Regions from separate parts of the Halomonas sp. TG39a genome, predicted to be linked through region 2. Evidence: predicted binding sites of a transcription regulator. Region 2 holds the regulator's gene; the other holds the start of a gene.
The links. Region 2 encodes LexA, which represses DNA repair genes until DNA is damaged. Its sites were predicted from a motif close to TACTGTNTANNTANACAGTA; they were not measured.
Positions count from the first base shown of each region.

Region 1: a site for LexA is predicted at 1,809-1,828, ahead of uvrD (DNA helicase II). Genes of this name have one in related genera too.

Region 1 covers NZ_JQLV01000001.1:3,501,123-3,504,835, forward strand. Annotated here, with positions in the region: gene U738_RS15700 (sodium-dependent transporter) at 1-140, shown strand, start outside; gene U738_RS15705 (PA3496 family putative envelope integrity protein) at 229-444, opposite strand; gene hexR (transcriptional regulator HexR) at 771-1,622, shown strand; gene uvrD (DNA helicase II) at 1,880-3,713, shown strand, end outside.
Region 2 covers NZ_JQLV01000001.1:2,156,268-2,159,980, forward strand. Annotated here, with positions in the region: gene nagZ (beta-N-acetylhexosaminidase) at 1-126, opposite strand, end outside; gene U738_RS09575 (L,D-transpeptidase) at 190-726, opposite strand; gene U738_RS09580 (TetR/AcrR family transcriptional regulator) at 704-1,396, opposite strand; gene lexA (transcriptional repressor LexA) at 1,664-2,344, shown strand; gene U738_RS09590 (energy-coupling factor ABC transporter permease) at 2,363-3,034, opposite strand; gene purU (formyltetrahydrofolate deformylase) at 3,059-3,713, opposite strand, start outside.

The DNA of each region.
Region 1 (3,713 bases), 1.3 Mb from region 2:
TCACCGCTTGGTGCTTGGAGCGCAACAGCGTGGAAGACGAGCTGGGCCTTTCAGCGACCGGCAAGAGTGTATGGAACATCATCGCACGCTATGTAGCGCCCGCTGGCGTTATTGCTGTGTTCGTAACAGGGCTAATCTAAGCCACCAAGGCCCTGCTAACTAACCGGCAGGGCAGCGTGGTTCTGCGCAGATAATAGTTGCGCCCCTAACCTCTTGGCATCCTAAAACTTAGTGCAATTCGCTCTCTTGCCGATCTTCATCGGGCAAGGGGGCGATATCCCGCGATAACTTTTGAAACTCACGATGAAGCTCAATACCTCGCCGCGCTCTTAAGCTGCGTTGGGCAGCGCTGCGCTGGCGTTGAGCGTGCTCATCGACTTCCATACTCATAAAGATGTCGAGCAATTCGCTTTTAACCGAGGTGATTCGTTCGACGTTTCTCATAATCGACGTTCCTCCAGATGAATATGCCTTCGTCCACCTGCATCCGTGACGACTGTTATGATGCAGTGCGGCACTTCAATTATTACTATACCCTACTTGACAAAATGATGACCAATCTTAAAAAAACTGACTAACGACCTTTAAACGCTGTTGGAACGCTGCCTAATAGTTCGTGGCCCTATGGACTCATTGAGGCATACTGTAAATACCACATTGAAGCACTACGAAGCATTACAGTGAGCAGATAGGCAGAAACGGTCGTTTAAAACGATCGTATATTGGCGTACTGTTGACTACCTGCTGGCTGAGCACCCAAGGAGCTGAACGTGAGTCGCGCCCTGTTCGATGAAATGAGACGCCGCATGGAGCACTTTCGACGCTCCGAGCAAAAAGTGGCGCGGTTTGTACTGCGCAACCCAGAAGAGGTTATCCACATGCGTATTGTGGATTTAGCCACCGAAGCCACCGTGAGCGAACCCACCGTGGTGCGCTTTTGCCGTGCACTGGGGTGCAATGGCTTTCAGGACTTCAAGTTACAGCTGGCGCAAATGCTGGCCAGCGGCAGTCAGTTCGCGCAGTTTTCCATGAATGATAGCGACTCGGTCGCTGAGTTTTCCCACAGTATTTTTGACTCGACCGTGGGCACGCTGCTCTCAGTGCGCGACCGGCTTGATAACGACGCCCTGGGCCGTGCAGTTAACGCCCTGGCGATGGCCAACCGGGTCGAGTTCTATGGCTTTGGGGCTTCCGGTGCCGTGGCCTTTGATGCCCAGCACAAGTTTTTCCGCCTGCAGATCTCCACTTCTGCCTACGCCGACCCACATATGCAGAATATGTCGGCAGTGACGTTGAATGATGGCGACGTGGTGGTGGCAATTTCACAAACAGGCCGTACCAAAGCGTTAGTCGCCAGTGTGCGCCTGGCTCGTGAAGCGGGCGCGACAGTCATTGGCCTGTGCCCCAGCGGCTCGCCGCTCGCCGAAGAGGTTAGCCTGCCGCTGTATATCGATGTCCATGAAGACACCGAGATTTACACCCCGCTTAGCTCGCGGATTGCCCATCTAGTGTTGATTGACGTACTTGCCGTCGGCGTGGCCAAAACCCGCGGGCCGAAACTCGCCGAACAGCTCAAAGCGGTTAAAAAGAGCCTTAATACGCTGCGCTTTCCTGAAGAATAATTAGCTTCTTAGCGCTGCCATAGCTATAAGCCTCGGTGCCGAGGACAGGCTTACGCGAGGGCGCTGTAAACCCGTCCTTGGGCGCTACTTTTGCCATCCATGGCAAAAGACCCTCGCTTCAGCCTGCCCTCGTCCCCTGTTAGAAAGTTTTTAAAGGTAGCAGTTGCGAATAACTGCAATCACTACACCTGTATACACAGCCAGTTCGCTGGCTGTGCTAGACTAGCCGCCTATTTTTTGATCCGGCAGCGGCTATTATGGACGACGTCACGGCGATTCTCGATCAGCTCAACTCCGCCCAGCGCGAAGCAGTGAGCGCCCCTCAAGGTAATCTGTTGGTGCTCGCAGGCGCAGGCTCCGGTAAAACCCGCGTGCTGGTGCATCGCATCGCCTGGCTGATGCAGGCCGAAGGGTTGTCTCCCTACGCTCTGCTGGCGGTTACCTTTACCAACAAAGCCGCCAAAGAGATGCGCACCCGCCTTGAGGCACTGCTTAGCATCTCGATGCGCCATGTGTGGGTAGGCACCTTTCACTCCATCGCCCACCGCCTGCTGCGCACCCACTGGCAGGATGCCAAGCTGCCGCAACACTTCCAGATTATCGATTCTGACGATCAGCTACGCCTGGTCAAACGGCTGCTGAAAGATTACTCCATCGACGACGAACGCTACCCGCCGCGCCAAGTGCAGCACTTTATTTCCGGCTGTAAAGAAGAGGGACTGCGTCCGCATCAGGTCAATGTGGATGGCGATGCCTACATGGGCCAGATGGTCGAGCTCTACGAACGCTACCAGCTCACCTGCGAGCGGGGCGGACTGGTCGATTTCGGCGAGCTGCTGTTGAGAAGCCTGGAGCTACTGCGCGATAACCCCGCGCTGCTGAAACACTATCAGGAGCGCTTTGGTCACGTACTGGTGGATGAGTTTCAGGATACCAACACCCTGCAGTATGCATGGCTAAAACTGCTGACCGGCATGCAGACGCCGATGACGGCAGTAGGCGATGATGACCAGTCGATCTACGGCTGGCGCGGCGCCAAAGTGGAGAATATCAGCCGCTTTGAGCAGGAGTTTCCGCAAACCCATACCGTGCGGCTTGAGCAGAACTATCGCTCCACCAGCGCGATTCTTGAAGCTGCCAATACGCTGATCAGCCACAACAGCGAGCGGATGGGTAAAAACCTCTGGACCGACGGCATCGAAGGCGAACCGATCTCGATTTACGCCGGGTTTAACGACCTGGAAGAAGCGCGCTATATCGTCGATACCATCAAGGAGAAGGTCGACGAAGGCTTCAACCGCCGCGATGTCGCCATTCTCTACCGCTCCAACGCCCAATCGCGGCTGCTGGAAGAGACGCTGATTCGCCAAGGCATGCCTTACCGTATTTACGGCGGTCACCGCTTTTATGAGCGCCTGGAAATCAAAAATGCCCTGGCCTATCTACGCCTGATGCTTAACCGCGATGACGACGCCTCGCTAGAACGGGTGATTAACGTGCCCACCCGCGGCATCGGCACCCGCACCGTGGAGATTGTCCGCCTGCGCGCCCGTGAACAAGGCATTCAGCTGTGGCAGGCGCTCCACGATTCAATTAACGACGGCACCTTGAAAGGCCGAGCGGCCAATGCAGTGCAAACCTTCGCCAACCTGATTGAGCAGCTCGATAACGATGCTTCCGGCATGGCGCTGCACGAGATTATCGATCACGTCACGGTTCATACCGGTTTGATCGAACATCACAAGAGTGAGCGCGGCGAGAAAGGCCAGGCGCGGGTCGAAAACTTGGAAGAGCTCGTCACTGCTGCCCGCGCCTTTACCCAAGGCGACGTTTTTGAAGCCCCTGAAGCGGGCGAAGGCATGGCCGCACTGGAAGCGTTTCTCTCAGAAGCCGCGCTTAATGCTGGCGACCATGAAGCCGAAGAGTTTGAGGACAGCGTACAGCTGATGACGCTGCACTCCGCCAAAGGCCTGGAATTCCCCGTGGTGTTTATTGCCGGTGTCGAAGAGGGGCTGTTTCCGCATAAGATGTCCCTTGAGGAACCGGGCAGGCTCGAAGAGGAACGCAGACTGTGTTACGTCGGTGTCACCC
Region 2 (3,713 bases):
ATTTTCGACATTGCGGGCAAATAGAATAACGCCCCCTACCGTCGGTTCCAGCAACAGGCGTTTTTCTGCCGCCGTCAATTTTGGGCCTTCAAGGTCAAGCATGACCGGGCCTAACGGTTGAGTCATCGTGATAGGTCCATGAAAAGGGGCGATGATTCTAGACGATCGTCTAGCGGTGTCAAAAACTTATCAATCAAAGGATTGCCGTCCGCCGTGCAACCAAACCGGGGTGCCCGGTAACGCGAGCGCAAAGAGGGTTAGCAAATCACTATTACGTAAACGAATGCAGCCGTGGGAGGCCGCAACGCCCATGGGTTCGTCAGGCGGTGTGCCGTGCAGGTATATATAGCGCCGTTGCGAGTCCACCTGACCGCCGCGGTTCACGCCCTTTTCTAATCCGCAAAGCCACAGAATGCGGGTCAAAATCCAGTCACGCTCTGGATGCGCTTCGGCTAGCGCGGATGAAAACGTCTCGCCTGTCCAGCGGCGGCCTCGAAACACTGCGTTGTCGGGCATATCACCGCCAATGGCGGCGCGCACATAGTGCCAGCCGTAGGGGGTTTTACCACTACCATTACGCTCCCCGACACCGGCGGCAGCGGATGAGATCGCACACTCATGGAGCACTTTCGGCCCTCGCCAGCAGCGCAGCAGCTGCTGGGTAGTATCAATCTCCAGCCAGATATTCTCAGCCGGGGGTAGCTCAGCTAGCGTAGGCGTTCGCATGTTTTCCTTCTTCTGGCTTGGCTTCTTCAAGGGCGAGCGGTAACGGTGCATTCATGGCCGCCACAACGACCGGCAGCAATCGCTTGACTAAATCACGTACTGAAACCTGTTCGTGATAATCTTTTTCAGCGATATCACGCAGTGCATCAAGGCCGGACAGGGTAAATATTACCGTGCCAAGCATAAAGTGTAGCCGCCAAAAGCGCTCCGCGTCAGGTAGGTCCGGCGTGGCTTGTCGCACCAGCTCGGTGAAGCGGGTAAACACATCGCCATACTCTTGCTGGATATAGCGCCTAAGATGCCCCTGTGCCTGGCTGTAGGCAAGGCCGAGCAAGCGCATAAACACTTTTAAACTATTGCGTTCAGCGGGCACTGCAAGAACGGTGGTTGCCATGGTTTCGAGCAGGGTTTCAAGCTCAATAACCCGCCCAGCATGCTGTCCTTCCAGCTCATCAAGGGCGGTGTGAAAACGCTGGGTGAAGGGGTCCAAATAGCGGGCAAAGACGGCCTGAATCAAGGCTTTTTTGGAGCCAAAATGGTAATTCACAGCGGCTAAATTGACGCGCGCTTTGCTAGTGATGTTGCGCAGCGAAGTTTCGGCAAAACCCCGCTCTGCAAACAGCACCTCGGCAGTATCGAGTATACGGGTCACCGTATCAGATTGAGCCATGTCGCTCTCCAGGGAAACAGGTGTTTAAAACATAGCAAAATACTATGCCATAACCATGGCGGTCTCAACGCTTGATTTATTAACAAAATACAGCCCGTTAAATAAGCAGAAGCTTAGTTTCAAACGATTAGAAAAATTGCATAGACATCGAAGATAGCCACTGACAAGGCATATACTGGACAGAGGAACATACTGTATACTTAACCACTGATTGATTAAGTTGCCATTTAATTTGTTACTGTCTATTCACTATTTATGGAGTCTGGTATGTCGCGTCCGCTAACCGCTCGCCAACAGCACGTGTTCGATTTTATCGTTAAAACGATGGGCGAATTTGGCTACCCTCCTACCCGCGCCGAAATTGCCAAGGCGCTTGGCTTCCGCTCCCCCAACGCGGCCGAAGAGCACCTGCGCGCGCTGGAACGCAAAGGCGTTATTCGCATTATTCGCAACACTTCTCGCGGTATCCGCCTGCCCAACCAGGAACCGCAAGAAGTCATGGAGAGTGCTGCCACCGCCTTACCCGCAGCCAACGTTGAAACGCTGCCAACGGGCCTACCCGTGATCGGTGAAGTGGCCGCAGGCAGCCCCATTTTGGCCGCTGAACATATTGACCGTTACTGCCCGCTACCAGCCGAGTACTTTACCCCCAAAGCCGACTACCTGCTGCGCGTGCGCGGCCTTTCGATGAAGGATATTGGCATTTTGGAAGGGGATTTATTGGCAGTTCACCGTACCGACCGGGTACGCGATGGCCAGATTGTAGTGGCACGCCTAGAGGATGAAGTAACGGTTAAACGCTTCAAGCGCCAGGGCCACCAAGTGACGCTATTTGCCGAGAACCCTGACTTTGCGCCCATTGAAATCGACCTGCGCTCCCAGTCGCTCGATATCGAAGGCGTCGGCGTTGGTGTGATTCGTGGCGGCAACGGCCAGGCACTCGGCTAGTCGCCGCCCTGGCCATCCCTACTGCAGATCGATATAGCGGTGGTCATTGAAGGTGGCCACCCAATGGGGGTGATAAACCAGCAGAATACTCAGCAGCATGCCGGTGATAAACGCCTCTGAAGGCATTAACAGCGGTAAGAAGCGCGCATACTCCTGGGCGAGATAAATCGCCTCAGGGTCAGTCCCCGCAACGATGATCAGCAGCACCGCTGCCAGCCCTCCTCCCAGCGTTGCCAGCGCCGCACCAAAAAAGCCGCAGGCAAACAAAAACACCATCAGGTTATCCGGCAGGCGGCGATCTACCAGCCGCCATACCGTGCCAATGACGGCCGCCGGGACGACACCGGTAACCAGCACGTTTGCCCCCAGCAGCAGCCATTCATTGCGCCCAATTACCACCATGGCGATATTAATCAGCACGTTGCTAATCAGCGCCAATGGCGCTTTAAAAACGAGTGTCATTAAAACCGTGAAAACAAGGTGCAGCGTTAGCCAATCAACCGCCTGCGCACGCAGCTGCCACATCAGCATCACCGCCAGCGTGGCGCCCAGCCAGCGGTGCTGAAGCGCGGTATCCGCTATTAACACCTGCCAGGGCCGCCCCCAAAGTGCCCACGCGATCACTGCTAACGAGAGTAGCCAGGTGAGCAGCAGCGCCCAGGGTGCTAATACACTTTGCGCAAACGACATGGCGGCCTCTCAGGTTGATGAGGGTTAACTAAAGACCACTGTCTTATTGCCGTGGACCAGCACGCGATCCTCTAAGTGCCAGCGCAAACCGCGAGCAAGTACGGCTTTTTCAACGTCACGGCCAAAACGTACTAAGTCAGTGGGCGTATGGCAGTGGCTTACGCGATGAATATCCTGTTCGATGATGGGGCCTGCGTCGAGTTCCTCGGTCACGTAGTGGCAAGTAGCACCTATCAGCTTAACGCCCCGCTGGTATGCCTGGTGGTAGGGTTTTGCCCCGGCAAAGGAGGGCAAAAAGCTGTGATGAATATTGATCACTCGTCCCGCATAGCGCGCGCACAGCTCGGGGGGCAGTATTTGCATATAGCGCGCCAGCACCACGCAGTCAGCGCGAGCGCTATCGATTTCGGCCTGTACCTTGGCAAACGACGCTTGCTTATTTTCGGGGTCTACCGGGACGTGGTGGTAAGGAATGCCGTACCACTCGGTCAGCGAACGCATATCGTCATGGTTGGAGATAACACCGACAATATCGCAATCCAGCTCACCCGCCTGCCAGCGGTAAAGTAGATCGACCAAGCAGTGCGACTCCCGCGACACCATCAGCACCACACGCCGACGCAGCTGGGTATCCACCAGGGACCACTGCATATTGAATTCGCTGGCCACCGGCTCGAAC